DNA from 4 places in the Neisseria animaloris genome. Region 2 is predicted to be linked to each of the others. Evidence: predicted binding sites of a transcription regulator. Region 2 holds the regulator's gene; each other region holds the start of a gene.
What was found. The regulator FNR, encoded in region 2, switches genes on or off when oxygen is low (the NO sensors DNR and NnrR bind a similar motif). The targets are predictions, from matches to a motif close to TTGATNNNNATCAA.
Positions count from the first base shown of each region.

Region 1: the regulator FNR is predicted to act here: its motif matches at 3,789-3,802, upstream of EL216_RS05550 (cytochrome-c peroxidase).
Region 3: the regulator FNR is predicted to act here: its motif matches at 2,490-2,503, upstream of EL216_RS01635 (FeoA family protein).
Region 4: the regulator FNR is predicted to act here: its motif matches at 3,935-3,948, upstream of EL216_RS11460 (DUF3149 domain-containing protein).

Region 1 is NZ_LR134440.1:1,190,622-1,198,174, forward strand. It holds gene EL216_RS05540 (factor H binding protein domain-containing protein) at 1-391, opposite strand, end outside; gene EL216_RS05545 (ArnT family glycosyltransferase) at 647-2,305, shown strand; gene EL216_RS05550 (cytochrome-c peroxidase) at 2,431-3,594, opposite strand; gene EL216_RS05555 (NAD(P)H-dependent glycerol-3-phosphate dehydrogenase) at 3,998-4,987, shown strand; gene EL216_RS05560 (hypothetical protein) at 5,102-5,458, shown strand; gene EL216_RS05565 (cell division protein ZapA) at 5,463-5,759, shown strand; RNA gene ssrS (6S RNA) at 5,773-5,950, shown strand; gene rplM (50S ribosomal protein L13) at 6,191-6,619, shown strand; gene rpsI (30S ribosomal protein S9) at 6,629-7,021, shown strand.
Region 2 is NZ_LR134440.1:2,080,067-2,087,619, reverse strand. It holds gene apaG (Co2+/Mg2+ efflux protein ApaG) at 1-212, opposite strand, end outside; gene EL216_RS09810 (phosphatidylglycerophosphatase A family protein) at 240-728, opposite strand; gene thiL (thiamine-phosphate kinase) at 721-1,680, opposite strand; gene EL216_RS09800 (OmpA family protein) at 1,968-2,711, opposite strand; gene EL216_RS09795 (CysB family HTH-type transcriptional regulator) at 3,161-4,111, shown strand; gene fnr (fumarate/nitrate reduction transcriptional regulator Fnr) at 4,179-4,913, opposite strand; gene hemN (oxygen-independent coproporphyrinogen III oxidase) at 5,068-6,474, shown strand; gene EL216_RS09780 (DUF1289 domain-containing protein) at 6,678-6,950, shown strand; gene EL216_RS09775 (hypothetical protein) at 7,195-7,553, shown strand, end outside.
Region 3 is NZ_LR134440.1:341,879-349,431, reverse strand. It holds gene narI (respiratory nitrate reductase subunit gamma) at 1-164, shown strand, start outside; gene EL216_RS01645 (aminodeoxychorismate/anthranilate synthase component II) at 412-996, shown strand; gene trpD (anthranilate phosphoribosyltransferase) at 1,072-2,106, shown strand; gene EL216_RS01635 (FeoA family protein) at 2,533-2,799, shown strand; gene feoB (ferrous iron transporter B) at 2,867-4,729, shown strand; gene EL216_RS01625 (FeoB-associated Cys-rich membrane protein) at 4,729-4,875, shown strand; gene recR (recombination mediator RecR) at 4,995-5,600, shown strand; gene EL216_RS01615 (DEAD/DEAH box helicase) at 5,673-7,016, opposite strand; gene EL216_RS01610 (hypothetical protein) at 7,379-7,553, shown strand, end outside.
Region 4 is NZ_LR134440.1:330,387-337,939, forward strand. It holds gene nrdA (class 1a ribonucleoside-diphosphate reductase subunit alpha) at 1-864, shown strand, start outside; gene nrdB (class Ia ribonucleoside-diphosphate reductase subunit beta) at 1,157-2,290, shown strand; gene yfaE (class I ribonucleotide reductase maintenance protein YfaE) at 2,372-2,683, shown strand; gene EL216_RS01565 (hypothetical protein) at 2,749-3,033, opposite strand; gene EL216_RS11460 (DUF3149 domain-containing protein) at 3,729-3,863, opposite strand; gene EL216_RS01575 (ATP phosphoribosyltransferase regulatory subunit) at 4,342-5,508, shown strand; gene EL216_RS01580 (adenylosuccinate synthase) at 5,512-6,810, shown strand; gene EL216_RS01585 (glycerate kinase) at 6,928-7,553, opposite strand, start outside.

The DNA.
Region 1 (7,553 bases), 890 kb from region 2:
CGCCATTATTACTCTTAATAACGCTCAAATTAGATTTCTGAAAATCATCCAATACGATTTTACCGCCGCCCTGATGTGTGTGTCCGTTGATTGTTACTGAATAATTTTGGGCTTTTTTATGAGTAGGCTTAGAAGCTCGCGGAGTTGGGCCTGGTAAATTGGCGTCCTGATTTGAAGTGTTACTGCCTGCTTGTTGATTGTTTGTTCCCAGATTTTGAGCACGGCGAAATTGAGGACTACCGGTTGTAGCCGTAGAGCTTGAAGTTGAAGGAGTGGTTGTGGAAGCAGTAACCGGTTTGTCGCCTCCACCACTACTGCCGCAGGCAGCCAAACCACATATGGCAGATATGAGCATACCTGCCTTTAAACAAACGAAATACTTAACTCGCATACTATTTCCTTAGATATTAAAAACAATGTATCTTACCTATTGAAAAACAATTTAACAACATCTTTGATGTAAAAATAGACCATTTATTCTAAAAAATGAACACGGAATAGCATAAAAGCATAAAATACCATTGTTCTTTACTTTTGCTATTTTATGTAAACACCTATTTTTCCTTTTTATCCCACCGGAAAAATCCACCCCGTCCCAACAGGTAATTTGTTACACTTAATACACTTTACTTTACCCCTTCAGCCCATGCTCACTTATACTCCACCAGAAACCCGTACTGTCGCACCAACCCATGAAAAACCTTGGTTGCTACTGTTGTTGGCATTTGCTTGGCTGTGGCCGGGCATTTTTTCACGTGATTTATGGCATCCTGCAGAACCTATGGTATTTACCAGCATTGAAGCTCTGGCAAATCAAGGATCCGTATGGCTGCCAACAGTATTCGAACAACCTTATTTCAAAGTGTCTCCCGTATATTTATGGGTTGCAGTATTGTTTCAAAAATTACTCTCCCCTTGGGCCGCTGATGCTTATGCATCTGCGCGTTTTGCCAGCGTAGCATTCACGGCTATCGGGCTGACTTGCTGCGGTATGGCCGGGTTCCGCTTTTTAGGCCGCCATCAAGGTCGTAGCGTCGTTTTGATTTTAATCGGCTGCGTCGGCCTGATTACCATGGCGCATTTCCTCGGCAGCATGCCGGTAGTATTCGCGGCGTTAGGCATGTGTCTGTATGGATTCTCATTAGCACCCAGTCGGGTAATTATGGCCTCACTGTTACTGGGGGGCGGTTGGGTTTTATTGTCTCTGTCAGCCGGTTTTTTACTACCGGCCGCCTTGATACTGATGTCGCTGGGATTACTGTTTAACCACCATTGGAGAAACAAACGCTGCTACATCACATTAATCGGCGCATTTGCCGTTGCCCTTCCTTTGTTGCCGGTGTATCCGTTCGCACTTTATAAAACTAATCCAGAGGCCTTCGAGTTGTGGCTGCAATATCATGTATTCGGCGAATTTGGCGGCACAGCCTCTTTTCAGACGGCCTTTTCATTAGGCTATTATTTGAAAAACCTGTTATGGTTTGCTTTACCGGCATGGCCTCTTGCAATATGGACAACCAGCCGAACCAAGCTAACCGAACATCGTTGGGGTATTCTGGCATTGGCATGGCTCAGCACTATTGGCATCCTGCTAAGCATTACGCCCCTGCAATTTCAAGACAATCTGATTTGGTTGATGCCTCCTCTCGCCCTTATCGGTGCCGTACAACTAGACGGCCTAAGGCGGGGGCCGGCAGCATTCTTCAACTGGTTCGGCATCATGACTTTCGGGCTGTTTGCCATCTTTCTATGGATAGGATTTTTTGCCATGAACTACGGTTGGCCGGCAAAACTTGCCGAACGCTCGCTGTACTTCAGCCCGTACTACACTCCTAAAATCAGCACCGTACCGATGCTGGTTGCTATTTCTTTTACCCCCGTATGGTTATGGGCCATCACTCGGAAACATATCCGCGGCAGGCAGGCTGTAACCAATTGGGCGGCAGGTGTTACTTTAGTATGGGCGTTGATGATGACACTTTTTCTACCTTGGCTTGATGCTGCCAAAAGCCATGCTCCTGTTGTTTCTCAAATGGAAGCAGCTTTATCGCCAGCCTTAAAGCAATCGCTTTCAAACGGTCAAAACTGCATCAGCATCGACAAAAATGCCACTACTGCTCGTATCGCTTGGACACAATATAGTTCTCTAAAACTGAATGTCGATGATTCCGCCTGCCGTTACCGCTTAGTTCAACAACCCAAAGACAGTGCCGCTCCCCAAGGCTGGCTACTACTCTGGCAAGGTGCACGCCCGCGCAACAAAGTTGAAGGTTTTGCCCTACTGGAAAAACTTCCTAAATTCTAAGCTACCCTATATATATTCCATACTATCCGCCATACGTTTATCCTATAAAGCCTAGGTCTAAATATAAAAAGGCCGTCTGAAAAATTCAGACAGCCTTTTATCTTAACACTAACTTATATTACACATTACTTATTAATGGGGTGTGTTTCCGGCAACGCAGATTCCGGCAATTCCGGCAATACAAGTGCAGATTCAGGTATCGGAGCAGATAAAGTACCCAAGAATGCTACAATATTATCCACTTCTTCTTTCGATAACTGTTTACCAAGCTGGGTTTCGCCCATGATGCTGACAGCTTTATCCAACTCCCATACGCTACCGTCGTGGAAATAAGGATAGGTGCGGGCAACATTGCGCAGGCCCGGGGTACGGAAGAAGAATTTATCGCTTTCGGCTTTAGTTACCTCAAAACGACCTTCATCATGTTTTGTACTACCGGTGTATTTCCAGTAAGGTCCCTTAACCAAACCGAATTTTTGGAAAGAATCACCCCCCAAATTTACGCCTGCATGACAAGCAATACAACCATTATTGATAAATGAACGCACACCTCGACGTTCTTTTTCATTCAACGCATTAACATTACCTTTTAGATACTCGTCCCATTTGGAAGGCGTCAACAAGGTCCGTTCGAATGCGCCAATAGCATTGGTAATGTTAGCAATTGAAATCGCACCGTTATTTTCCGGGAAAGCTGCTTTAAACAAGTCAGCATATCCCTGAATAGCAGAAACTTTCTTCTCTACGGCCGCATGGTCAGGCATTGCCATTTCCACCGGATTAATCAACGGGCCACCTGCTTGTTCTTCAACTGTTGCGGCACGGCCATCCCAGAACTGGCTACCCAGTAACGCGGCATTTAACACGGTGGGTGAGTTACGCGGACCAAATTGGCCTTTAAAGCCCTGACTGGTCGGCAGATTGTCAACGCCTGCCGTAGCAAGGTTATGACATGTGTTACAGCTTACGGTGTTGCCTCGCGATAAACGCGGATCATGCCAAAGTTGCTGACCAAGTTTTACTTGAGCCTCAGTAAATGGATGTATTTTTTGCATTTCCTCACTATTTGGCAACGGCTTGAAAATACCTTGGGCCTGCTTCAACAGCTCCAAATCTTCAGATGAAGCATTGCTGTTATCAACAGCAGCAGGCGCAGAGGTTTCCGCAACTGCAGTTTCTACCGATTGGGAAGCCGCTTGTTCAGCAGTATCAGCAGCTTTTTCTCCACATGCCGAAAGGGCCAATAAAACGGCCATAGCAAGAGAGGCTTTACGAGTGGTTTGGTTCATGAAGATTTCCTCCAAAATAAAACAGTCAAAACAAGTAAATATATATTTTTATCTACGCTCCCACCATAATGAATATTTTTGTCTACGCTTACCTCCATATTAGAATGCGATCCGTGTCATACGAAACAGAATTGTAATCCGCATAAAATTTATACAAACTTATGGAAGTATAGTGGCATAATATTTCTCCTTATTTGCCTAAAATCAAATTTAAACGCCACCATTAACAATATATATCATTACGATAGTTTTTATTTCAAATCCCGACATACCATTTTCGGTGCAATCATGCTTGAAACATTATTAGGACGATCTACTTTCATTTTTCTTACACAAATCGCTTAAAACTTGCACCATAAGCATGATTGTTTTAAAGTGGAAAGCAATTTTTCGGGAGAAAAACATGAAAATCACCATAATCGGCGCAGGTTCTTGGGGAACTGCACTTGCCATACATTTTGCACTGCACGGCAATGAAATATCTATGTGGGCGAGAAATACCGAACACATGCAATCCTTGCAACAAAACCGCGAAAATAAACGTTATTTCCCCGGCTTCAAACTACCGGACACCATTAAAGTCCACACCGTTCTGGCAGAAGCCCTTCCCGATACGGAACTGGTGATCATAGCCACCTCAGTTGCCGGCTTACGCGACAGCGCACAACTTCTCGTGCAAAACAACGCCGGCCACCTACCTGTATTAACCGCCTGTAAAGGCTTTGAGCAAGATACTGGCTTGCTCACGTTCCAAGTGGTTAAAGACGTACTGCCCGAAAACGACAAAATCGGCGTGCTCTCCGGCCCCAGTTTTGCCCAAGAATTAGCCAAACAACTACCTTGCGCCGTTGTTTTAGCATCGGAAAACAAAGGTTGGATTGAAGAACTGGTAGGCCGTCTGAACACCACCGTACTACGTTTATACGGCAGCAAAGACATTATCGGCGTAGCGGTAGGCGGAGCAGTTAAAAACGTTATGGCCATCGCCACCGGTCTTTCTGATGGCCTCGGCTACGGCTTAAACGCTCGGGCCGCACTGGTAACCCGAGGATTGGCGGAAATTACCCGACTGGCCGTTTCCATGGGGGCACAACCCAAAACCATGATGGGATTGGCCGGCATCGGCGATCTAATCCTTACCTGCACCGGTGCACTCTCACGCAACCGCAGAGTAGGCTTAGGCCTCGCAGAAGGTAAAGAACTGCATACCGTGCTCCTTGAAATCGGACATGTATCGGAAGGCGTGAGCAGCATTGAAGAAGTATTCAATATGGCTTGCAAACACCAAATCGACATGCCCATCACCCAAACCCTGCTCCAACTCCTACGCAAAGAAATGACCGCCCAACAAGTGGTAGAACGCCTGATGGACAGGGAAGCCCGATTCGAATAAAAATGCCTTTAAAATACAAGGCCGTCTGAAAAAACATACGTTCAGACGGCCTTATTTGACAGTATCTTTCATCCCGACTATGCTTGCCCCCATATCAACCGAGTGGTGCACAAAATGAATCAGTCTCTAGACAAACTCGAAATCAGCGTTTACCAACTGGTACAAAAATTTGAAACCCAAATTGGCGAAAACAAACGCCTGCAACAAGAAATCGCCCGCCTACATGACGAAATTACCCGTCAAAAGCTGGCGCAAGAACAACAAAAAAACGAACATGAAGCCGCAGTCGACGAATTGAGCGAGGCCTTGCTGATACAAGTCAACAAACTCAAAGACGACCTACAAGGTAAAATCAACAGCCTGATAGCCGAAAACCAAAAATACCGTGATGCCTTAAAGCACAATGCCGAGCACATCCACACCCTGTTGGCGCGCCTCCCCCAAGAAATCACCGAAACTTCTGGAGAATAAACCGATGAGCATTGAACAAGTCAGCTTAGAAATCATGGGACGCGCCTTCAATATCGGTACACCTCCAGAAGAAAAAGCCACTTTGCTGCAAGCTGTAAACATGTTGAACCAAAAATTCGACACCATCAAACAAAGCGGCCGCATTGTCGAAACAGACAAAATCATCATCATGGCCTCTTTAAATTTAGTACACGACCTATTGAAAATGACTGTAAAAGATGATTTGGCAATTGGCGAATTTGAGCGTAAAATAACAGATATGATTAATACTTGCGATAAAGTATTATCAAAGTCAGCCTAATCAGGCTAAAGCTCTTTCCCTGCGATGTTCGCGAAGGCATACATTCCTTTGAACCAATACGTTCGCTTAAGGTTGCCGGGAGTTGCAGTGGGCGCGAGCGTCTTCACAGATGCACCCGAAACTGCCCGTGGCGACCACCTTGTCAGCAAGGTTCAAGCGGATTCAGCCAAAACGACATCAGCGGGGATCCTTTCCCAAATACCGCCTTATGGCGGTATTTTTATTTTGCAGAAATCAAAAATATGGCGCAAGTTAGAAAAGCCTTACCTTAACATGTTAGTGTAAAAGTGAAATGCCGCAAATACGACATATATCAGCTGATAGCGCTGTTAACATTCTATAAAATTTTTCAGACGGCCTAAAGCAGATTGACAGAAATTCAAATTCTCTCTAAAATCGGCAACTTTCTATACCTATCTGGATTACCCCTTATGAAAACCTTTTCAGCTAAACCGCACGAGGTGAAGCGCGAGTGGTTTGTTGTCGATGCACAAGACAAAGTTCTGGGTCGCGTTGCAGCCGAAATCGCCCGCCGTTTACGCGGTAAACATAAGCCCGAATACACCCCTCATGTCGACACTGGCGATTACATCATCGTCATCAACGCCGACAAACTGCGTGTAACCGGTAACAAAGCCTTAGATAAAAAATACTACCGCCACTCCGGCTTTCCAGGCGGTATTTATGAGCGTAACTTTACCGAAATGCAAGAAAAATTCCCTGAGCGCGTTTTGGAAAAAGCCGTTAAAGGCATGCTGCCGAAAGGCCCTTTAGGTTATGCCATGATTAAAAAACTGAAAGTATATGCCGGCTCCGAGCACGGCCATGCTGCCCAACAACCCAAAGTTTTGGAAATCTAAGGACACGACATGAACGGTAAATATTACTACGGCACAGGCCGCCGCAAAAGTTCAGTGGCTCGTGTATTCCTGCAAAAAGGTACCGGCCAAATCATCGTAAACGGCCGTCCTGTTGACGAATTCTTCTCACGCGAAACCAGCCGCATGGTGGTTCGCCAGCCTTTGGTTCTGACTGAAAATGCTGAAACTTTCGACATTAAAGTAAATGTTGTAGGTGGTGGCGAAACCGGCCAATCAGGTGCCATCCGTCACGGCATTACCCGTGCTTTGATCGACTACGATGCAGCTTTGAAACCTGCTCTGTCTCAAGCCGGTTTCGTTACCCGCGATGCTCGTGAAGTGGAACGTAAAAAATTCGGTCTGCGCAAAGCACGCCGTGCCAAACAGTTCTCAAAACGTTAATGCTGTTTGTGGAAACATCAAAAGCTCTGCTATTTGCAGAGCTTTTTTCTTACTTTAGCCCTTATATTCAATACTTTTATTTTAAAAACATTTAATTTGTTATTGTATATTTTCAAATCAGTACTTTGTTAATTTACTTCTTTTCTATCGGTACCTAATACATTTCATCTTCAAAATAAAGCTGTCGGCCAAAAATATAATAAATCAAATTATTTTTACCATGATTCAACCATGCTCGAGCTTGGTCTGAGCATCTTCTAAGGTTACTGGAACCCGAAATACTCGAATCAAGCCCGAACGTGACAAACGTACTATTTTTTTTAAGTTTATTTACTGTAATACCAGCAATACAAAAAACTGTTTATACAGCTTGCCTTGCTACGATACTACTATTTCGAATGAAATCTCTTTTTCTCAAATATTCCTAAAATCGGCAAAATCGGAGAATGATTGAGAATTTTCTACAAAATGTACGCAATTTCTTCATTTTTCATGAAATTGTTGCGTTTATCCTATATCTGCTGTTTTAAAA
Region 2 (7,553 bases):
AGTACTGGCTGCTCACCAACCACGCCGACACCTGATACCTTTTCCACTTCCCCATGCGCATCGGTAATTTCCCAATGACGGTTCCGCAAAGTAACAACATCATCACTATGGTTATGAATGGTAATATCATAGCTGAACACGTAACGGTCTTTAGCAACATTACTTTGCTCTGCTAAAAAACACGGTTCTACAATAATTTCGATTTCTTCCATTACTCTTTCCCTATCGATTCAGACGGCCTATATCAATAACCCAATTATCTTCAAGACCGCCAGTGTAAACAAGGCAGCAATCACATCATCCAACATAATGCCCAAACCACCGTGCACACGCAAATCAAACCATTTAATCGGCCAAGGCTTCAATGCATCAAACAGCCTGAACAGAACAAAGGCCGCCAACCACCAGCCCCACTTGAAAGGCACAAAAGCCAACACAAACAGCATGGCGACAATCTCATCCCATACGATGCCGCCGTAATCCTGAATACCCAGCTCATGTTCGGTATAGCTGCAAATTCTCACACCCCATACAAACAATATTACACACAAAGCAGCCAACCACCAGCCGGAAATACCGGCCAGATACAATACAAACGCCATCGGCAAAGCAGGCAGCGTACCAAATGTACCCGGTGCTACCGGAGCCAGCCCGCAGCCAAAACCAAAACCGAGCATGCACAAAGGCCGCTGTTTCAGCCATGAAAAAGTTGGTTTAAAGTCAGCCAAAATGATCGAAACCTAAAGAATTTAAATGTAATTCTGAACTATCTGCCAAAGTCATTTTCAGACGGCCCGAACGATTAATTTTACCGATACGGCAAACAGGCGTATTACTTATTTTGCCGGCTTTCATTACCGCCTCACGTTGGCTTTCCGGTACAGTAAACACCAGTTCATAATCATCTCCACCCGCCAGCAGACAATCGTATAGTTGTTTTTCAGGCAATATCCCACGCAATTGCGGCAAGGTAGGCAGTTGCTCCACAAAAATTTCCGCCCCCATAGCCGAAGCCTTCAAAATATGCCCTAAATCTTGAGCCAGGCCATCTGAAATATCTTGCGCAGCGTGGGCAAACGGCAACAATAACTGCCCTAAAGCAACCCGAGGCTTCGGACGCAGGCGAGCTTGTTCACAAATTTCCAGTATATCGGAAGGCAATTTTAAAAGCTGCCAATGATGGTTTAACGCTGCTGCTGCCAACCCTACTTGCCCGGAAACCCATATATCGTCGCCGTCTCGTGCAGCATCACGCCGTAAAGCCTTTCCCTGAGGCAATTCACCGATGATCGTTATATTAAAAACCATATCGCCTTTGGTTGTATCCCCGCCAATCAGCGTAATGCCAAATCGCCGTGCCAGAGAAAACAAACTGGTACAGAAATCCTCCAACCAATTTTCCTGCAAATCAGGCAAGCCGGCACTTAATAATATCCAACGAGGTTTGGCTCCCATTGCTGCCATATCGGAAATATTAACGGCCAATACCTTGTATGCCAAGTCAGCGGGGTGGACATTTTCAAAAAAATGCCTATTTTTCAGAAACATATCACTACTGAAACATAAATCAAACCCTGCTCTGGGGCGGATAACAGCTGCATCATCGCCGATACCCAGCAACACTTCCGAATCAGATTGCTGCTTTTGTAAATAACGGCGGATAAAATCAAATTCAGTCATCAGAGGCCGTTTGGAAAAAGAGAGGCACACATTATATAGCGAAATCATCCAAATGACCTGAGAGAAGAGAATATCGCGCCATATTGCGTAGCCTATTATATTTTCACAACAACACCGGATTATCTAGTGTGTTATTTCAAACCTTATCTTGCTTACTAAAACCATGCTGATGCTGTATATATTGCCATTCGACTTCATCTCTAACCGTCGAAAAGTAATCTTAATGTCGAAAAAACAATAAAAACCCCGCTATCAAGCGGGGTTTTCAAATCCAAATAATCTGTTGATTAAGGACGGGTATAACCGTGAATTTGAGAAGCCGGACCTGGAATCCAACCTTCATCAACAGCAGGGCGCTCACCTTCAACATGACCAGGAGCAATTTGTTTGGTTACTAAAGTACGAATCTTAACATCTACACGACGATCAGGTTCGATACATGCGATCAGAGCTGCGCGTTTCTTAGCTTTAGAAACTTTTTTACCCAAATTGGCTACTTCAGCTTCACAAGTGGCAGTCATACGAGCTTGAGACTCACCCAAACCGGCAGCAGAAATCTTGTTAGAAGCAACACCTTGGCCAACCAAGTAGTTAGCTACAGTATTTGCGCGACGCTCAGACAAAGCTTGGTTGTATTCTTCTGAACCCATGAAGTCGGTATGACCTTCAACACGTACACCGTCTACATTAGTGTTGCTCAAACGTTGAGCCAAGGCATTCAGAGTTTCGGCACCTTCAGGACGCAGATTATCCTTATCGAAACCAAATAAAGTCTTAGCAGACAGAGAAACGGTTTCTTCAGCAAATTGAGGAGCAGTTTCCACCGCCACAGCATCACCACACTCAATACGGCCCTGAGTGGCTTTGTCGAAATAAGTATTTTTCCAGCACTCACCATAGTTGTTGCGAACAACTGTTTGTGACTTGCTGCTAACGGTGTAACCGTGTTTAGTATGCGGTTCGCTGGCCATTGCAGTGCCTGAAGCTACTAAGGCAACAAACAAGGCGCTTAATTTCAGCTGTTTGGTCATTTTATTCCCTCATCAAAGATTGTTATGCAACGGGCACCAAGAGCGCAACCGCCACAAATCACCAAATATACAGGCCACTATTGTAAAACGGCGGCAAGTAGGATATTTCAGGTTTGCACTATAAAGAAGCCAAGGGCAAACTGTCAATAGCACACTACCCGCACACAACGGATAAACGGCCCGCTTCCTAATTACGAATCATGCCGAAAAATCAATCCTGTGTCATTTATTTACAAGCAAAACCCACTTCCTATTACATGGTCGTTGTACAAAAGCAACAACAACTTTTTACAGCATTCAATGCTTTGTTAATACTTCACAAAGATAGTTCCTGAAAAAACAAATGTTTTCTTGGGGCAAATTTGCAAATAAGGCTTTTTTTTTCAATCTATGCTACATTTAAAAAAGACTTGTCGTACAGAATACACACCACTTCCCGTTCTTATCATATGAAATTACAACAACTACGCTACGCCCTTGAAGTATACCGCCAAAACCTAAATGTATCGGAAGCTGCCGAAGCGCTGTTTACTTCCCAACCGGGCATTTCAAAACAAATCCGGCTTTTGGAAGAAGAATTAGGTATACAGATATTTATCCGTAGCGGCAAACGTGTAGTTTCGGTTTCACAGCCTGGTAAAGCAGTATTGGAACTTGCTGAACGGATTCTACGCGATGTGCAGAATATCAAAAATATAGGTAGCGAATTTACCGGTCAAGACAGCGGTTCGCTTACTATTGCGACTACACACACACAAGCCCGCTATGCTTTGCCGAAAATTGTAGCGGAATTTGTGAAGCGCTATCCGAAAGTACAATTAAGTATTAAGGAAGGCAGCACACACACCATCGCACAAATGATCAGCAACGGAGACGCGGATTTTGCCATTGCTACCATCCCTCTGGATGACTATTCGGACTTACGCAAACTGCCTTGTTCCGAATGGACTCATGCGATTCTCGTCCCACATACCCATCCCCTACTAGATTGCCGGCATCCTTTGAGTATTAATGATTTAGCCGCCTATCCTTTAGTAACTTATGAATTTGCCTTGAACAGCAACAGTAATATTTTTCGCGCTTTTCAAAAAGCCCATTTGAAACTCCCTAAAATAGCGCTTTCGTCTGCGGATACCGATGTCTTGAAAACCTATGTGAGATTAGGGTTGGGTGTGGGACTGATGGCGAAACTGGCATACGACCCTCAAACTGATCATGATTTACAACTGATTGATGCGGCCCACTTATTTGGAACTTCTTCTACTTACATCGCCTTACGCTCCGATACATACCTCCGCGGTTATATTTATGATTTCATCAGCCTGTTTGCACCTCAGTTGACACGTGAACGGATCGATCAGATGCTTTACGCGCCTATTGAAGAAGATTTCTCTATCTAATTCGGTATTTCAAAAATTGAGGCCGTCTGAATTTCTTTCAGACGGCCTCAACATCTTTCAGCAACATTTAAACGGCATGCTCACAACCGGAAACCATTTTCTTCAATGCTTGCGGTTCAAGAATCTTGATATGTTTATGTTCTACCGAAATCAAGCCTTCATGGTGGAATTTGGACAACGTACGGCTAACTGTTTCCAGTTTCAAACCTAAATAACTTCCTATTTCTTCACGCGACATGCGCAAAATAAAATCATTGGCGGCAAACCCGCGCGAATAGAGACGGTTGGACAAATTCAACAAAAACGCCGCCAGCCTCTCTTCTGCACGCATATTTCCCAATAACAGCATTACTCCCTGATCACGCACGATTTCACGGCTCATTAAACGGAAAAAGTGGGTTTGCAGGCTGGGAATGTTCTGCCCCAATTGTTCCATATGTGAAAACGGCAGCTCGCACACTTCGCTGTCTTCCAAAGCGACCGCATCACAACTGTGCGTATGTGCACAAATACCGTCCATGCCGATCAGTTCTCCCGACATGAAAAATCCGGTTACTTGATCACGTCCGTCTTGACTGGCCACAGTAGTTTTGAAAAAACCGGTACGTATGGCAAACAGCGATGCAAACGGATCTCCCGCCCGGAACAAATACTCACCTTTTTTCAAGCGGCGGCTTTGGCGGATAACAGCGTCTAATTGCGCAAACTCTGTCGGCATCAAACCCACCGGCAGGCATAATTCACGTAATGAACAATTTGAACACAACGTTTTCATCTGATGTTGTGGTGTGTGTGCAGACATAAGATTAAGCACCTTTAATTATAATTAGCAACTTTTATACTTAGACCCTGCGTATTGAGTATTGACCAACATCAAGGCGGGATGATCGTAATATCGCTATTCTACCAAACTTACGGCAAATTTGCCTATTTCATTACAGAACAAACAAAACATCATGAAAATCATTACCATACAAAATGACACACAACCTGAATTTGACCGAAAACTGATTGCTTCCCTGCCCTCCAGCGGCCCCCGTTATACTTCGTATCCGACTGCCGATCGTTTTCATAACGGCTTCACCGAAGCCAATTATATTCATGCTTTGAAATTACGCAGGATGGGGGCACTCAATAAACCGCTCTCTCTTTACGTCCATATTCCTTTTTGTAACACTATTTGCTACTACTGCGGTTGCAACAAAATCATTACAAAAGACAAATTACGTGCTGACGCTTATATAGAATATCTCGACAAAGAAATGGCACTGCTCGCTCCTCATTTGAACAGCATCCACCAACTTGCCCAGATCCATTTCGGCGGCGGCACACCTACGTTTTTAAACGACAACCAAATCGAACGTGTCTTTGCCTTGATACGTCAACATTTTCAGTTGATTCCAAACGGCGAGTATTCGATTGAAATTGATCCTCGCAAGGTCAGCCGGGAAACCGTGCTGCATTTGGGTAAGCTGGGTTTCAACCGTATGAGTGTCGGAATACAAGACTTCGATCCTAAAGTACAGAAAGCAGTAAACCGTGTCCAAACTGTTGAAGAAACCCGCGAAGTGATCGATGCAGCAAGGGAAGCAGGGTTCAAATCCGTAAGTGTCGATTTGATTTACGGCCTACCCCATCAATCTTTGGAAAGTATCAAACCGACCATTGAAACCGTACTCTCACTCGATCCCGACCGCCTTGCGCTGTATCACTACGCCCATCTGCCGCATATTTTCAAACCTCAACGCCGCATTGATACGGCAACTGTTCCGGATAGCGAAGAAAAGCTCGATATTCTGCAATATGCGGTGCAAACCCTCACGGAACGCGGCTACGTATTCATCGGCATGGATCATTTTGCCAAACCGGACGATGAGCTTGCTCTGGCTCTGAAAGAAGGATGGTTGCAACGTAATTTCCAAGGCTATTCGACCTATGCCGACTGCGATTTGATTTCCATCGGCGTTTCCAGTATCGGTAAAATCGGCACAACTTACGTTCAGAACGAACGCGATATCGATGCTTATTACGCCGCCATCGATGCCGGGCATTTGCCGATAATGCGCGGCTACCAATTGAATCGTGACGACTTGCTGCGCCGCAATATTATTCAAGATTTGATGTGCCGTTTCTCATTGGATTTTCAAGTGTATGAAAGCGTATTCGGCATTCCGTTTGCTCGTTACTTCGAAACCGAATTGGCCGATTTGCAAAAACTGGCCGAACTTGGTCTGCTGCACCTAACTTCGAAAAGATTACGGGTAACTCCAAAAGGCCGCTTCCTTATCCGTAACATTGCAATGGTATTCGACTACCATCTGCGGCATAAAGAAACTACGGCGCAATATTCGAAAACCGTATAATGAAACAGCCCTCAGCAAGCAGGCCGTCTGAAAACAAAGCACTACTATTTTCAGACGGCCTCAGTATATTATGTGTAGGCGAAACACCTCCTGCTCGTTGAAAACATTTACCTTTTCAAGCACAATGCAACGGTTGTGACAGCCGGCTACGTAATATTGCCTTCACGTAAAAAAACCTCTCATTTATCAGCCTATAACCGCACATGGAACAACTTGAATTCTTCGCCATTCCCAGCCCCTGTATCGGCGTTTGCGAAGCCAACAGCAAAGGTTTTTGCAAGGGTTGTTTACGCAGCCGAGAAGAGCGGCTTTATTGGTTGAATATGACCGACACGCAAAAGCACCATGTTATGCACCTGATAAGAATGAGGCGGCACAAACTTGAAAAACTCGCTTGGGAGAAAAAACAACCAGTTATAGAGCTGCCGGACCAAATGGGATTCGAATTTGAGACGGAGCATGGTGAAGAATCCTGATAGTCCTCCGATACGAACTACCTTGTATACACAGGCCGTCTGAAATATTTTCAGACGGCCTGTTTGCTTATCCAATATTCCCTCGTAACGCAGAAATATATCGTAAACGGTATTGTCGCCACGGTTTCGGGCCATTTCGGATTTATTGGTAGATTAATCCGCCCTTGTCCGACATACCATATGCCGTCTGAAACTTATTCGTTGGAATACTTTGTTTTACGTTACAATGCAGCTTCTTTTAATAATGATTTTCAAAAACATGCTGTATCAATTATTGCGTGATATGTGGGACATATTACGTTTACGCTATAGATCTCCCGCCGAATATCTCTATACTCTGCCTGTATTATCGGCCGTATTGCTGCTTATCGGCCTAGTTAATGCTGCCGGAATGTCGCAACTGTTCGGCAAAAGCACGGCGGCAATCGTATTTTCCGTATTACTGAGTATTTTTAAATGGCTGCTGCTTAGCCGCGTGATGAGCGGAGTGCTCCACTATTACGGCTCCCCCAAACTGCCATTTTGGGGATTTGTGTTGGCAACGGAAGCACTGGTTATTCCTGCGCTGCTCGTGTTTTATATACCCGCTCTCGGTTCAATCGG
Region 3 (7,553 bases), 600 kb from region 2:
CCGCCGACTATATCGAAGACGTGAACTTCCTGTTCAAACTGCATATGGTCATGGGTATGAGCTTGTTTGTGATTTTCCCCTTCACCCGCTTGGTGCATGTGTGGAGCGGCTTCGCAAGCGTCGCCTACCTCGGCCGTGCGTGGCAGTTGGTCCGCCGCCGTTAATAAAGTGAATATTTAAGAGGCCGTCTGAAAGCATTTTCAGACGGCCTCTTCCTTCTGGGTTGATACAACCTTGCTATGCAGTTCTTATCCGTCGACTTTTTTCCGTGCACTAAAGACTGTATCACGTTATCCGCAAAAGCAGCATTTATCAGTGATCCCGAAAATCTAAACAGCGTCCGATAATACCGTTATAATTCCCTTCTTTCAGACGGCCTCGTCCTCCACACACCATATAGGTTTATCCATCATGCTTTTAATGATCGACAACTACGACAGCTTCACCTACAACATCGTCCAGTATTTTGCCGAACTCGGCCAAGAAGTTGTGGTACGCCGCAATGATGACATCACCTTGGAAGAAATCGCAGCCCTCAAACCGCAATATCTCGTTATCGGCCCCGGCCCCTGTTCGCCCAAAGAAGCCGGCATTTCCATAGCAGCCATGCAACACTTTGCCGGCAAGCTGCCGATTATGGGCATTTGTTTGGGGCATCAAACCATAGGCGAAGCGTTCGGCGGCCATACCGTGAGGGCGCAAACGCTGATGCACGGCAAGGTTTCACCTGTTCTCCACCACAATTCGGGCATGTTCAAAGGTTTACCGAACCCTGTTACCTGTACCCGCTACCACAGCTTGGTTATCGACCGAGCCACCCTGCCCGCCTGCTTGGACATCACGGCATGGACGGAAGACGGCGAAATCATGGGAGTACGCCATAAAACTTATGCCGTTGAAGGCGTTCAATTCCACCCCGAAGCGCTGCTTACCGAGCACGGCCATGAAATGCTGGATAATTTCTTAAAAGAATTCCAACACTTCCAAGCGGCCTGATCTTTTATGACAGGCCGTCTGAAAAACGGAATTTTTCAGACGGCTCCCTATACCATATATAAAGGCGGAATACCAATGATTACCCCCCAGCAAGCCCTTGCCCGGCTGATTGACAACAACGAGCTTTTCTATGATGAAATGACCAGCCTGATGCGTCAGATTATGAGCGGCGAAGTCGCACCGGAGTTGGTGGCCGCCATTCTTACCGGTTTGCGCATCAAAGTGGAAAGCGTATCCGAAATCGCTGCGGCCGCCGGTGTCATGCGTGAATTTGCCGTTAAAGTGCCGGTGCTGAACAAACATAATTTAGTCGATATTGTCGGTACCGGAGGCGATGGGGCACATACTTTCAATATTTCCAGCACCGCCATGTTTGTGGCGGCGGCGGCAGGTGCGAAAGTGGCCAAACACGGCGGGCGTTCGGTTTCGTCTTCAAGCGGTTCCGCCGACATCATCGAACAGATGGGCGCATCGCTGGCTTTGTCGCCCGAACAAGTGGGGCAATGCATCGAAAACGTCGGCATCGGCTTTATGTTCGCCCCCAACCATCACAGCAGTATGCGCTATGTTGCCCCCGTACGAAAAAGCCTCGGTATCCGCACCATCTTCAACATTCTCGGCCCGCTCACCAACCCTGCTTCCGCCCCCAACCAGCTGCTCGGCGTGTTCCATATCGATTTGGTCGGCATCCTTTCCCGTGTGCTGCAACAGCTTGGCTCGCAACATGTTTTGGTGGTGCACGGCAGCGACGGTTTGGACGAAATCACCATCACGGGCACAACCCGCGTAGCCGAACTGAAAAACGGCTCCATCAGCGAATACGACATCCATCCGGAACAATTCGGCATTGCCGTGCGCAAAAATCTCGATGAAATCAAAGTGCAAAACAGCCAAGAATCACTGCTTAAAATGCAGAGCGTCTTAAACGGTGAACACGGTGCGGCCCGCGATATCGTGCTGCTTAATGCCGCTGCCGCCATTTATGCCGCAAACCTCACCGACTCCCTTTCAGACGGCCTCGAAGCGGCCCGCGAAGCACTTGATTCAGGGAAAGCCAAAGCAAAACAGGCCGAATTTATTTCCGCCAGCGGAAAGCTGGCCGAAGAATAAAAAAATCACGACAGGCCGCCTGCAACTTTTCAGACGGCCTCTATGCCAACAAAACCGTATCTTGTGTTTTTTAATTGCGAGACAACCGGAATTAAAGTGCCGCCCTACTCTGCCGTGAAGCGCTCTGTTAACGCCAGCCTCTCCTCCTGACATCCGTAAACATTATTATTCAAGGTTCCCGGCGGTTTCGAAAAACAACCGCATACATGACTTAGCTCAAAAAAACGCCAAATAACCTCTAAAGGCCGTCTGAAAAAATTTTCAGACGGCCTTCATCCGATTGCAGCCCTGCATGAAAAAGACTAACATAAATAACAGATAGATATAAATAAAAACCAATACTATTTCATACTTTAAAAACGATATCACGTCTTAAACTCAACTTCATGTTTGTCAAAACAACACAATAAAGAAGGCAGGTTTATTATGTCCGTAGTGCCACTATCCCAACTGCGCAGAGGTGCCCGAGCGCATATCGATTCGATTAATCCCAACCCTTTATTCGGCGAGCTTGATCCGGTTGTCAGCCGCCGTTTGGCCGATTTAGGCTTCTCAAACGGTATGCCCTTAACCGTTATTGCTGTCGGTTTGCTCGGTAAAGGCCCTTATGCGGTGAGACTGGGCAACCAATCACAATTTTCCCTGCGTCAGGCAGAAGCTCAGAAAATCCTCTGCCACGTTATAGCCGATTGAATTCGGATGAATAAAAATATTTTCAGACGGCCTTGGGCAACTGAAGTCTGTCTATGGGAGATTTCAAATGGATTTGAGTTACTTTGCACTCGTAGGCTTGCCGAACTGCGGCAAGACCGTCCTCTTTAACGGGCTTACCGGTTCGAACGCCAAGGTTGCCAACTACCCCGGGGTAACGGTAGATCAGCGCGAAGGCGTTTTTCTCGACGATAAAAGCATTCACATCATCGACCTGCCCGGCACATACAGTTTGCGTACGACCAGTATCGACGAAACCGTGGCCCGCGATGTTGCCATCGGCAAACTCGGCCACCGCCCCGATGCGATTATCGCCGTAGCCGACGCAACCAATCTGCGCATGACTCTGCGCATGCTTCTCGAATTGAAAACCTTGAACCTGCCGATGATCGTTTCGCTAAACATGAGCGACGTGGCCCGTTCGCGCGGCCTGAAAATCGACGCGGCAAAATTGAGCGAATTGTTGGGCGTGCCGGTGCTCGAAACAGCCGCCGTCCGCAGCGACAGCATTCGCGCCGTACGCGAAGCCGTTGCCAAACTGCCGCGCCACAATACCCATCCGCTGGATTCGGACGTTGCCTTGAAAAATTTGGAAGCTCTCGACAGTAACGAGCTGTATGCCGAAGCAGAAAAAATACTCAAGCAAGTCGTCCGCACCGAAATGAATATGCCGGAGTGGCACCGCCGCTTAGATGCGCTGGTGTTGCACCGCTTTTGGGGTATCGTCATTCTTTTCATCATATTGCTTTTGATTTTCCAAGCTGTTTATTCATGGGCCGAACCGTTGATGGATATGATAGAAGGTGCGTTCGGTTCGCTGGGAGAATGGGTAGCGGCCACTCTGCCGGAAGGCGTGCTGCAAGATTTGCTGGTAAACGGTGTAATCGCAGGTATCGGCAGCGTGTTGGTGTTTCTGCCGCAAATCGCGATTTTGTTCGCCTTCATTCTGCTATTGGAAGACTCGGGTTATCTGCCTCGCGCCGCTTTCCTGTTGGATAATCTGCTCGCGAAAAGCGGTTTGTCGGGTAGGGCTTTTATTCCGCTCTTATCCAGTTTTGCCTGTGCCGTACCTGCGGTGATGTCGGCGCGCACGATTCAAGACCCGCGCGAACGCTTGGTTACGATTGCCATCGCTCCCATGCTGACCTGCTCCGCACGCCTGCCGGTTTACGCATTGATTATTGCCGCCGTGATTCCGCAACAAACCGTTTGGGGGATATTCAACCTGCAAGGATTAACCTTATTCGGCCTGTATGTTGCCGGTATCGCATCAGCCGGATTAACCGCATATGTGATGAAACTGTTTGCACGTCGCAAAGGTAAGGTGCAGTACTTCCCCCTGTTGATGGAACTGCCCACTTTCCGTATGCCGAACTTCAAACACATTATTATCAGCTTGTGGGATCGGGTAAAAGCATTCTTAGTGCGTGCCGGTACGGTGATTTTTGCAATGAGCGTTGTATTATGGGTATTGGTCAGCTTTCCAGCCGCTCCCGAAGGTGCGGCAGGTGCGGCGATTGATTATAGTTTCGCAGGCAAGATCGGCCATTTTATACAGCCTCTGTTTGCTCCGTTGGGCTTCACTTGGGAAATGTGTATCGCCATGATTCCGGGTATGGCCGCACGCGAAGTGGTGGTTGCCGCGCTCGGCACGGTTTATGCCGTAGGAGCCGGTTCCGAAGAAGCCGTTGAAAGTGCCTTGATTCCTCTGGTACACAATAATTGGGGCCTGCCGACCGCTTTCGCTTTCTTGGCCTGGTATATATACGCCCCGATGTGTTTGGCCACGCTCGCCGTAATTAAGCGTGAAACAAAATCCGCTTACCACACCCTGATGATTACTGCCTACTTATTCGTATTGGCCTATATCTTTGCTTTTGCAGTTTACCAAATCACTTCGAGGATTTTTTAATGGAACAATATATTATTGTCGGCACCATTGTTTCCCTATGCATTCTGTATCTGCTGCGTAAATTTGTTTTCAAACCCAAATCGGCGCGTAGCAATGCATGCAGCGGTTGCGACCGTTGCAGCGGCAAGAGCGGTGGTTGCCACTGAACGTTTGAGTATTGCGAAGAGGCCGTCTGAAAACATTTGGCCGGATCCACGGTTTTCAGACGGCCTGTTATATTCTTCGGCTATAATGCCGCTTTGTCTTAATCAGGCCGTCTGAAAACATGTCCAAGAAGCCCGACGCTTTCAACCGTTTAATCAATGCCTTGAAAATCCTGCCCAACGTCGGCCCCAAATCCGCCCAGCGCATGGCTTACCAGCTTTTGCAGCACAACCGCGACGGCGCGCAGGAATTGTCCGCCGCTCTGCAAAACGCCCTCAAACACGTGCAACATTGCGCCCACTGCAACACGTTTTGCGAAACAGAGCTTTGCGATATTTGCGCCGACGGCGAACGGGATTTCCGCCGCCTGATGATTGTACACATGCCCGCCGACGTAGCCGGCATGGAAGCAGCCAACTGCCACGACGGTTTGTATTTTGTGCTCATGGGGCAGGTAAACCCCGTTCAAGGCATGGGTCTAAACCATATCGCCTTGGAAAAACTGGTGGCACGCCTGCAAAACAGTGATGTGGAAGAAATCATCATCGCCACCAATTTCACTGCAGAAGGCGATGCCACCGCCTATGTGCTGGCGGAGCTGTTTAAAAATCTGCCCTATAAAGTGAGCCGCCTCGCCCGTGGTATCCCGCTGGGCGGAGAATTGGAATATGTAGATGCAGGCACATTGGCGCAGGCTGTTTACGAACGCCGCCTGCTGAAAGAATAACGCATACATACGAAAAGGCCGTCTGAAAATACTGTTCAAACAGTTTTTCAGACGGCCTTTGCCTATTTGAAATCAGCCCCGCTTCGGCGCACGCTCCGTTTTACCGAAACCGCCCTTGCCTGCCGGTTTTTTCTTTCCTTTAAAACCTTCGCCTTTGGGTTTGCCGCTGCCGAACTTTTTATCGCCGAATTTCTTGTCGCCGAACTTGCGGTCTCCTTTTGCACCCCAGCCGCCTTTGCCCTTGGGCTTGCCTGTGCCGGCTTTACTGCGTTTGCGCGTCGGCTCCATGCCTTCGACAGTCATTTCGGGCAGTTTGCGGCCGATGTATTTCTCTATTTTGTGCACTTTAACGTATTCGTTCACTTCCGCAAACGTAACCGCCAAACCGGTTCGCCCTGCACGACCGGTACGGCCGATACGGTGAACATAATCTTCGGCCTGTTTCGGCAAATCATAATTAATAACGTGCGTAATAGTCGGCACATCAATACCACGGGCGGCCACATCGGTGGCCACCAGAATTTTACAGCGGCCTTTGCGCAAATCCATCAGCGTGCGGTTACGCCAACCCTGAGGCATATCACCGTGCAGACAGTTGGCGGCAAAACCTTTTTCATACAGATCGTCGGCCAATTGTTCGCTCATCACTTTGGTCGAAGTGAAAATCACGCATTGGTCGATATTGGCATCACGCAAAATGTGATCCAACAAGCGGTTCTTGTGACGCATATCGTCGCAATACAAAAGCTGCTCTTCGATTTTTCCCTGATCGTCCACCCGCTCGATTTCAATCACTTCGGGGTTTTTAGTCAGTTTGCGTGCCAATTTGCCGACTGCGCCGTCCCAAGTAGCGGAAAATAACAGGGTTTGGCGGTCTTCCGGAGTGGCGGCCACGATGGTTTCGATGTCGTCGATAAAGCCCATATCAAGCATGCGGTCGGCTTCGTCGAGCACCAGTACTTCCAAGCGGTCGAAGTCCACTTTACCGCTCTCCATCAAATCCATCAAACGGCCCGGCGTGGCCACGATTAAGTCCACAGGTTTGCCCAAAGCACGGATTTGATAACTAAAAGACGCACCGCCGACAATGCTCACGGTGCGGAACCATTTCATATTCTGGGCATAAATCTGGGCGTTTTTTTCCACTTGCGCGGCAAGTTCGCGGGTGGGTGTCAACACCAACGCGCGCGGGCCTTTGCCCGGTTTTTCACTGCGTTTGATCAGGCGTTGCAGAGTGGGCAGCAGAAAAGCGGCGGTTTTACCCGAACCGGTTTGTGCCGAAGCCATGATGTCGCGCTGTGCCAAAGCATGTGGCACGGCTTGTATTTGAATCGGTGTAGGTGATTCGTAACCGGCGCTGTTCAAAGCGGATAAGATGTTTTTATCGAGGTTTAAATCGGTAAATTTTACAGACATGGTTTTCCAAAACAGACAACAAAACCTTCTGCCCGAAGAATTTTTTCAGGCAGCCTTGAAGCAACGGAAAACGTATTTATGGCAAAGAATTACGCAAGGTCGTCGCAAGCTCTCGGGCTTGTGGTTAACATCGACAACAACCTGCAAAATATGCTTAATATTCAGTAAAATAAGCAATCGGAAAGCTGTTTGGATCAGCTTGGATGAAAGTTGGCTGAAGACGATGGCTTCAAAAAAGATAAGGGGCGGATAATAAAGATTTACCGCAAAATGGTCAAGCATGAAAGGGTTAAGTACGGTAAAATGACCGATTTGTAATCTCGGAAATCTGCAATGCGTTGTCCCCAAAGGAATATTCCGATATGAATCGTTTCAAATATATTTTTTCCCTTTTATTTTCCGGCGCAATCATACTGTTATTAAACGGGTGCAGCGGGTCGGAAACCTACCGCGGCACTTGGAAGGCTATGGATACGAATAATGTTCCGATGGAAATTGTGTTTGAAGAAAAACAGTTTACTTTGTCGGATCTGCAAA
Region 4 (7,553 bases), 590 kb from region 2:
GCGTTGGAAAGTTTGGATGAACTCGAAGGCTTGGCCGATCTCGCCGTCCGCGCACTCGATGCCTTGTTGGATTATCAGGATTACCCCGTTAAAGCGGCCAAAGTTGCCACCATGAACCGCCGCACCCTCGGCATCGGCGTGATTAACTACGCCTACTATTTGGCCAAAAACGGTGTGAAATACAGCGACGATTCCGCTATCCCTTTAACCCACCGCACCTTTGAAGCCATCCAATACTACTTGCTCAAAGCCTCGGTGGAACTTGCCAAAGAATTCGGTGCATGCCCGCTGTTCAACGAAACCACTTACGCGCAAGGCAAGCTGCCGATTGATACCTACAAAAAAGATTTGGATGCCATCTGCCAAGAGCCGCTGCATCTCGATTGGGAAAGCCTGCGTGCCGACATCGTGAAGCACGGCCTGCGCAATTCAACCTTAACCGCCTTGATGCCGTCTGAAACCAGCTCGCAGATCGCCAACGCCACCAACGGCATCGAACCGCCGCGCGGTTTGGTATCTGTAAAAGCCTCGAAAGACGGTATTCTGAAACAAGTGGTGCCTGAATTCGGCCGTCTGAAAAACCAATACGAACTGCTGTGGCAAATGCCTTCCAACGACGGTTATTTGAAACTTGTCGGCATTATGCAGAAGTTTGTCGACCAAGCCATTTCCGCCAATACCAGCTACGACCCGCAACGCTTCGAAGGCGGCCGCGTACCGATGAAGCAACTGCTGAAAGATTTGCTCACCGCCTATAAATTCGGCTTGAAAACCCTGTATTACCATAACACCCGCGACGGAGCGGACGATACGCAGACTGACTTGCAGGATGACGGCTGCGCGGGTGGGGCTTGTAAGATTTAATTGAAATAGAGTCTTAAAGTTGCTTATGTATATAAGGCTTTCATTTTTGAAGGTCTTTACTTGAGGCAATAAAGCTCTGATCTTTAAAAAAACAGTGTGTTCAAATCCTAAAATATTCAAAATTCTGTGTAAGACTTTGTTTCGGGTTTTAGTTATATTTTTACTTTTATTTTTTCGGCTACAGAGACTTTTGAATTTAAGTGAAATGAAGCATCAATTAAATATACAAGCAAGCAATAATTTAATAATTAAATAAATTAAGAGAAGATTCATGTCCTGCGAACACCTAGTCATGTCATACAGCACATTCAGCAAAGCAAAAAACGATGCTTTGCTGGAGCCGATGTTTTTCGGCCAACCTGTGAATGTTGCCCGTTATGACCAACAAAAATACGAAATTTTTGAAAAGCTGATTGAAAAACAACTGTCTTTCTTTTGGCGGCCGGAAGAAATCGACGTGTCGCGCGACCGTATCGATTACCAGAATCTGCCCGAGCATGAAAAGCATATTTTCATCAGTAACCTGAAATACCAAACGCTGTTGGATTCGATTCAGGGCCGCAGCCCGAATGTGGCTTTGCTGCCATTGGTGTCGATTCCGGAGTTGGAAACGTGGATTGAAACGTGGTCGTTTTCGGAAACCATCCACTCGCGCAGCTATACGCACATTATCCGCAATATTGTGAACGACCCATCGTTGGTGTTCGATGATATTGTCGATAACGAATACATTATTGCCCGTGCGGAAGATATCGCCTGCTATTACGATGATTTGATTGAATATACCCAATACTACAATCTGTTGGGCGAGGGCGAGCACCGGGTGAACGGCAAGGTGGTTACGGTTAACAAGCGCGAGCTGAAAAAGAAACTGTATCTGTGCCTGATGTGCGTGAATGTGCTGGAGGCGATCCGTTTTTATGTGTCGTTTGCCTGTTCGTTCGCTTTTGCCGAGCGCGAATTGATGGAAGGCAATGCAAAAATCATCAAGCTAATTGCGCGTGATGAAGCCTTGCACTTAACCAGCACGCAGCATATGTTGAACCTGATGCGCAGCGGTGTGGATGATCCTGAAATGGCCGAGATTGCCGCCGAATTGGAACAGGAATGTTTCGAGTTGTTTAAAACGGCGGCCACTCAGGAAAAAGAGTGGGCGGAATATCTGTTTAAAGACGGCTCGATGATCGGCTTGAATAAGGAAATTTTAAGCCAGTATGTTGAATACATTACCAATCTGCGCATGGCGGCAGTCGGGCTGAAGCCTGCTTTTGAAGGCTCGGGGCAAAACCCGATTCCGTGGATCAACGCGTGGTTATCGTCCGATAATGTTCAGGTGGCACCGCAGGAAGTGGAAATCAGCTCTTACCTAATCGGCCAGATTGATGCCGAAGTGAGCGCCGACGATTTGGGTGATTTTGAGCTGTAAAAACACATTTGTCAGGCCGTCTGAAAGTGCAGGCGTTTCTGTACTTCAGACGGCTTGATTGATTTTTACCGGACAGTCAGCATGGCTTTGATTACTACCCGAGATACTGCTTTTGAACTGAAAGAGGGGGAAACTCTTTTGGAAGGCTTAGAGCGGACGGGGCATGAAGTTGAATACCAATGCCGTAGCGGGTATTGCGGTTCCTGTCGCGTTCACATTTTATCGGGCCGTGTGGATTATGATCATTTCCCGTTGGCATTTATCGGGCCTAACGAGATACTGCCCTGTTGTTGTCGTGTTTCTGAGGCAATAGAGATAGATTGTCATATTCGTTCCCCTGAACCTGATTTGTTTGATGTAGATTTATTTGAAGATCAAACACAAACTGATTGAGTTGATGAAGAGAGGCCGTCTGAAAATTTTCAGACGGCCTCTCTTCATTAGTAAATATAAAAAGCTTACTTACAGTTTACGCCTTGGATTTTAGGAGTATCACCGTCGCCTACTTTAAAGGTGCATTTGGTGGAATTATCGCCGGATACAGTCAGATTGGCACCGGTTAAGTTTAAAGACACAGGTTCTTTTACACCCATGCTGACTGCAGTGGCAGCGATTTTCTGCACATTATCTTGTGTGTATGGTGTGTTATTAGAAGCTACTTTGATTTCTTTAGCTGCATAAGCGTTTGCTCCCATAGCGAGGGCTGTAACGGCAAATAAAGCAAAGAATTTGGTTTTTTTCATGGTTGTTTCCTTTATATACAGCACAATCAATGTGCCATTAAGGGCAGAATAGGGTTAAAAGTGCCTATGTGCAAGTATTGGCACGGTTTTTACGGGGATGTGTTGTAAGTAGGTTTTGTTTTACATTATTTTTAATCGACAAATTTATTTGTAAGTAGTTAAGAAAAAAACTTCCGTTTGAAAACAATGGGAGTTTTTTGTGAATCTGATTGCACTTATTTTTTATCTTTCGGCAAATGATGCTCCGTTTCGGTCGATATTATGGCATCATTTTCAAGTTGCTTTATTAGCACTTATATAAATAGTGTCGTATCGTCTTTTGGATAAAATGGCTTTAGCAAGAATTATCCATTTTAAGCTGGATAAAGTTGCCATACGTGTGTGGGCATGTGATATAGACTATTTTTTAATTTTCAAGTAATGTCGGCTATTGCTTAAAGCTTTCTGTAATGGTGGCAGGGTGTGAGGCATATGTTTGCGCAAGTGCGATTGAAAATCGAGGAAGGTGCTGGAAAGGTGATATAGACGTATTGTTTAACTAATTCGAGAGGCCGTCTGAAAATGTTTTAGACGGTATCTCATAATAACGAAACAGTTTTGTATTGTTGTGGTAAAAAAAGGGGGTGGCACACGGCCACACCCAAACACACACACATCAAGAGGAAAGAGATAAAACAATGAAAATAAAAAATAAATCAGTTTTCAGGGTTTTTATCGGTTTGTTTCTTAACCCAGAAAAATAAAAATGTAGCAATAACCATTACAAACATGATGGTTATGAAAGACAAAATACCGATGGGCGATTTAAATAATTCGTTTAAAAGTTCCATCAATGTGTTCCCTTAATTTTGATTTTGAAATTATTTAGGTGCGATTATTGGACAAAATCAGATATGCAGCTTTGATTCAAGTCAAAGTTAATAACTTTTCCGTATAATTTTGCAAATATGCAGATTAAAGAAACCAGTTCGTCACCACGTTGCCTTTCCTCACTATCGTTGCCTTTCCTCACTATATGGTTGGGCTTTGCCGTATTACCTTTCTCTATTGCTTACCGCAATTCGATTCTGGTTAAAGTTATTTTTTCTATCTTCAAAAGCACACAAATTAATTGGCAATACCTTCATCAAAAAACAGACTGCACTAATTGTTTTTTTATGTTAAAGTCAGATTTTAATAACTCGGCAGTTTGGACTGCCATAAAGGGCTGTTTAAATTTAAAATCCGGTAAGATGTAAATGCAGTATAGAAACTATCTGCCCGATTTTAAGCTTAAACAGCCTTCATCATGTTTACGGAAAGAGTTTCATGCAGTCTTGGCAGCTACCCGAACACATCGCCGACATTTTGCCTTCGACCGCGCGCCAGCTCGAAAGTGCGCGGGAAAAGCTGTTGGCTTTATTCCGTGTACACGGATATGAATTGGTGCATCCGCCCCTGATGGAATACAGCCACTCTCTGCTTACCCGTATCGACGCGGGTTTGTCGCTGAAAACCATCCGCGTCGTCGATCAACTCAGCGGCAGGCAGCTCGGTATCCGTGCCGACATCACGCCGCAGGTGGCGCGTATCGATGCCCATCTTTTGTCGGCCAACAACGGCATTAACCGCTTGTGTTACGCAGGCTCGGTGCTGCATGCCCGTCCGGACGGTTTTTTGAACACCCGCGAACCTTTGCAGGTGGGTGCGGAACTCTACGGCTTTGCCGGAGTGGCCGCCGATATCGAATTGATTGATTTAATGCTGAAAAGCGTATCGGTTGCCGAGTTCGGCGAGATTCTGCTTTCGCTCGGGCATATCGGCGTGTTTCGTGCGCTGGCGGATGCGGCCGGTTTGAGTGAGCAGCAGTCGGAACAGCTGTTGGCCTTGATGCAAGATAAAGATGCCGCAGCCGTGCGCGCTCAGGTCGATGGCTGGCAGCTTGACGGAATGTGGGCCAAAGCCTTTGCCTTGCTGCCCACACTGTATGGCGGGCGGGAAGTATTGCAGGAAGCGCGTAACCGTTTGCCCGATTTGTTTGCGGTCGGCAAAGCATTAGACGAATTGCAGGCCGTTTGCGATGCTTTCCCCGGTCGGCAAATCCATATCGATTTGGCTGAACTACGGGTAGACAATTATCACACCGGTTTGCTGTATGCCGCATACGGCAGCGACTGCCACGATGCCGTTGCACGCGGCGGGCGTTACGACGGTTTGGGTCAATATTTCGGCCGCGCCCGTCCTGCCACGGGTTTCAGCTTTGATTTGCGGATGTTTATCGGGCGCTTGCCGCAGAGCGAGCAAACGCAGTTTATCGCCGTGGCGCATCAGGATATGGCCAAGGCGTGCAGTGCAGTTGAGCAACTCCGCGCCGAAGGCTATTGCGTGGTGATCGATTACGGTGTTGAACACAATGGCACGAAGAATACGACGCGCCGTCTGAAAAAACAGGACGGCGAATGGAAAGTTATTGAAACAGAAATGGAACAGGTTTGAGTTATGGCTAAAAACGTAGTGGTTATCGGCGCACAATGGGGCGACGAAGGCAAAGGTAAAATCGTAGACTGGCTGGCCGAAGAAACTTCGGGCGTGGTGCGTTTTCAGGGCGGACACAATGCAGGTCATACCTTGGTTGTCGGCGGTAAAAAAACCATTCTGCGTCTGATTCCGAGCGGTATTTTGCACGAAAAACTGGAATGCTTTATCGGCTCGGGCGTAGTGGTCAGCCCCGAAGCCTTGCTGGGTGAGATTGACGAATTGAATGCGGCGGGCGTGAAAAACGTAGAAGGCCGTCTGAAAATTGCTCCTACCGCCACCTTGATTCTGCCTTACCACATCGCGCTTGACCAAGCCCGCGAAGCCTCGCGCGGCAGCGGTAAAATCGGCACAACCGGCCGCGGTATCGGACCTGCTTACGAAGACAAAGTCGCCCGCCGCGCCATCCGCATGGTTGACCTGTTCGACATCGAAAAACTGAAAACCAAATTGCAGGCCAATATCGAATACTACAATATTCAGTTGCAGCACCTGCATAAAGCCGAGCCGGTAAGATTCGAAGACGTGCTGGCTGTGGTTGAAAAATTCTCAAGCCGAATCAAACCGATGATCAGCGATGTATCGCGCACCTTGTATGAAAAAAACCAAAAAGGCGAAAAACTGCTGTTTGAAGGTGCGCAAGGCACTTTGCTGGATATCGACTACGGCACTTATCCGTTTGTTACCTCTTCCAACTGCTTGGCCGGAGCCGCTTCCGCCGGAGCCGGTGTGCCGCCGCAAATGTTGAATTATGTGTTGGGTATCGTGAAAGCCTACACCACCCGTGTCGGCTCAGGCCCGTTCCCGACCGAACTGTTCGACGACATCGGCGCAGGATTGGCCGAGCGCGGCCATGAATTCGGCTCGGTAACCGGTCGTGCCCGCCGCTGCGGTTGGTTCGATGCCGCCGCCCTGAAGCGTTCTATTCAAGTAAACGGTATTTCCGGCATGTGTATCACCAAACTGGATGTGATGGACGGCATTGAAGAAATCAAAATCTGTACCGGCTACCAACTGCCCGACGGCAGCAAAACCGACATCCTGCCTTTCGGTGCAGATGCCGTAGCGGGTTGTACGCCGATTTACGAAACCATGCCGGGTTGGACGGAATCCACTTTCGGCGTGAAAGAGTTCGACAAATTGCCCGCCAATGCCAAAGCGTATTTGAAACGTATTGAAGAAGTGTGCGGCGCGCCGGTAGCGATTGTTTCCACCGGCCCCGACCGTGAAGAAACTATTGTGTTACAGCACCCGTTTGCTTAATAGCATGTGAGCGATAACTAAGTCATAACGAGGCCGTCTGAAACCAAGTTTTCAGACGGCCTCGTTTATTTGTTTGCAGTTTGTTGTCTTTATATCGGTTATCGGAATTTCGCTATATCAGCAATTTTGCTTAGCCAAACAATATAATCTGGCTGCATTTTGTGCGGCAGAAAGTAAATTTTCATAGCCGTTTGCCAAAGCATCGGCCAAGCTGCCGCTATTGCGGAGAGTCGGGAATACGGCATCGATTCCGTATCCGTATACTGCTTCGTAACCGTCACCCAAACAACCGACCAAAGCGACAACAGGCTTGCCGTATATTTTGGCGGTTTTAGCTACGCCGATCGGGGTTTTGCCGCGAATGCTTTGGCCATCCATACGGCCTTCACCGGTGATAACCAAGTCGGCGTCGCGGAAAATTTCGGCAAGTTTCACGGTTTCCATAACGATTTGCACACCTGACTTCAAAACCACATTGGGCAAGACCAATAAACCGCCGCCCATGCCGCCAGCCGCGCCTGCACCGGCAGGGGTGAGGATGTCTGTGTCCGTGTCGCGTTTGACGATTTTGGCAAAGTGGTGCAAGGCACGGTCTAAATCAGCCACCATTTGGGGCGTTGCGCCTTTTTGCGGGCCGAATACGGACGAAGCTCCGAAACTGCCGCATAAAGGATTATCCACATCACAGGCCACTTCGATGGTGATGTTTTTCAGACGGCCTTCCGATTCGGCCAAATCAATGC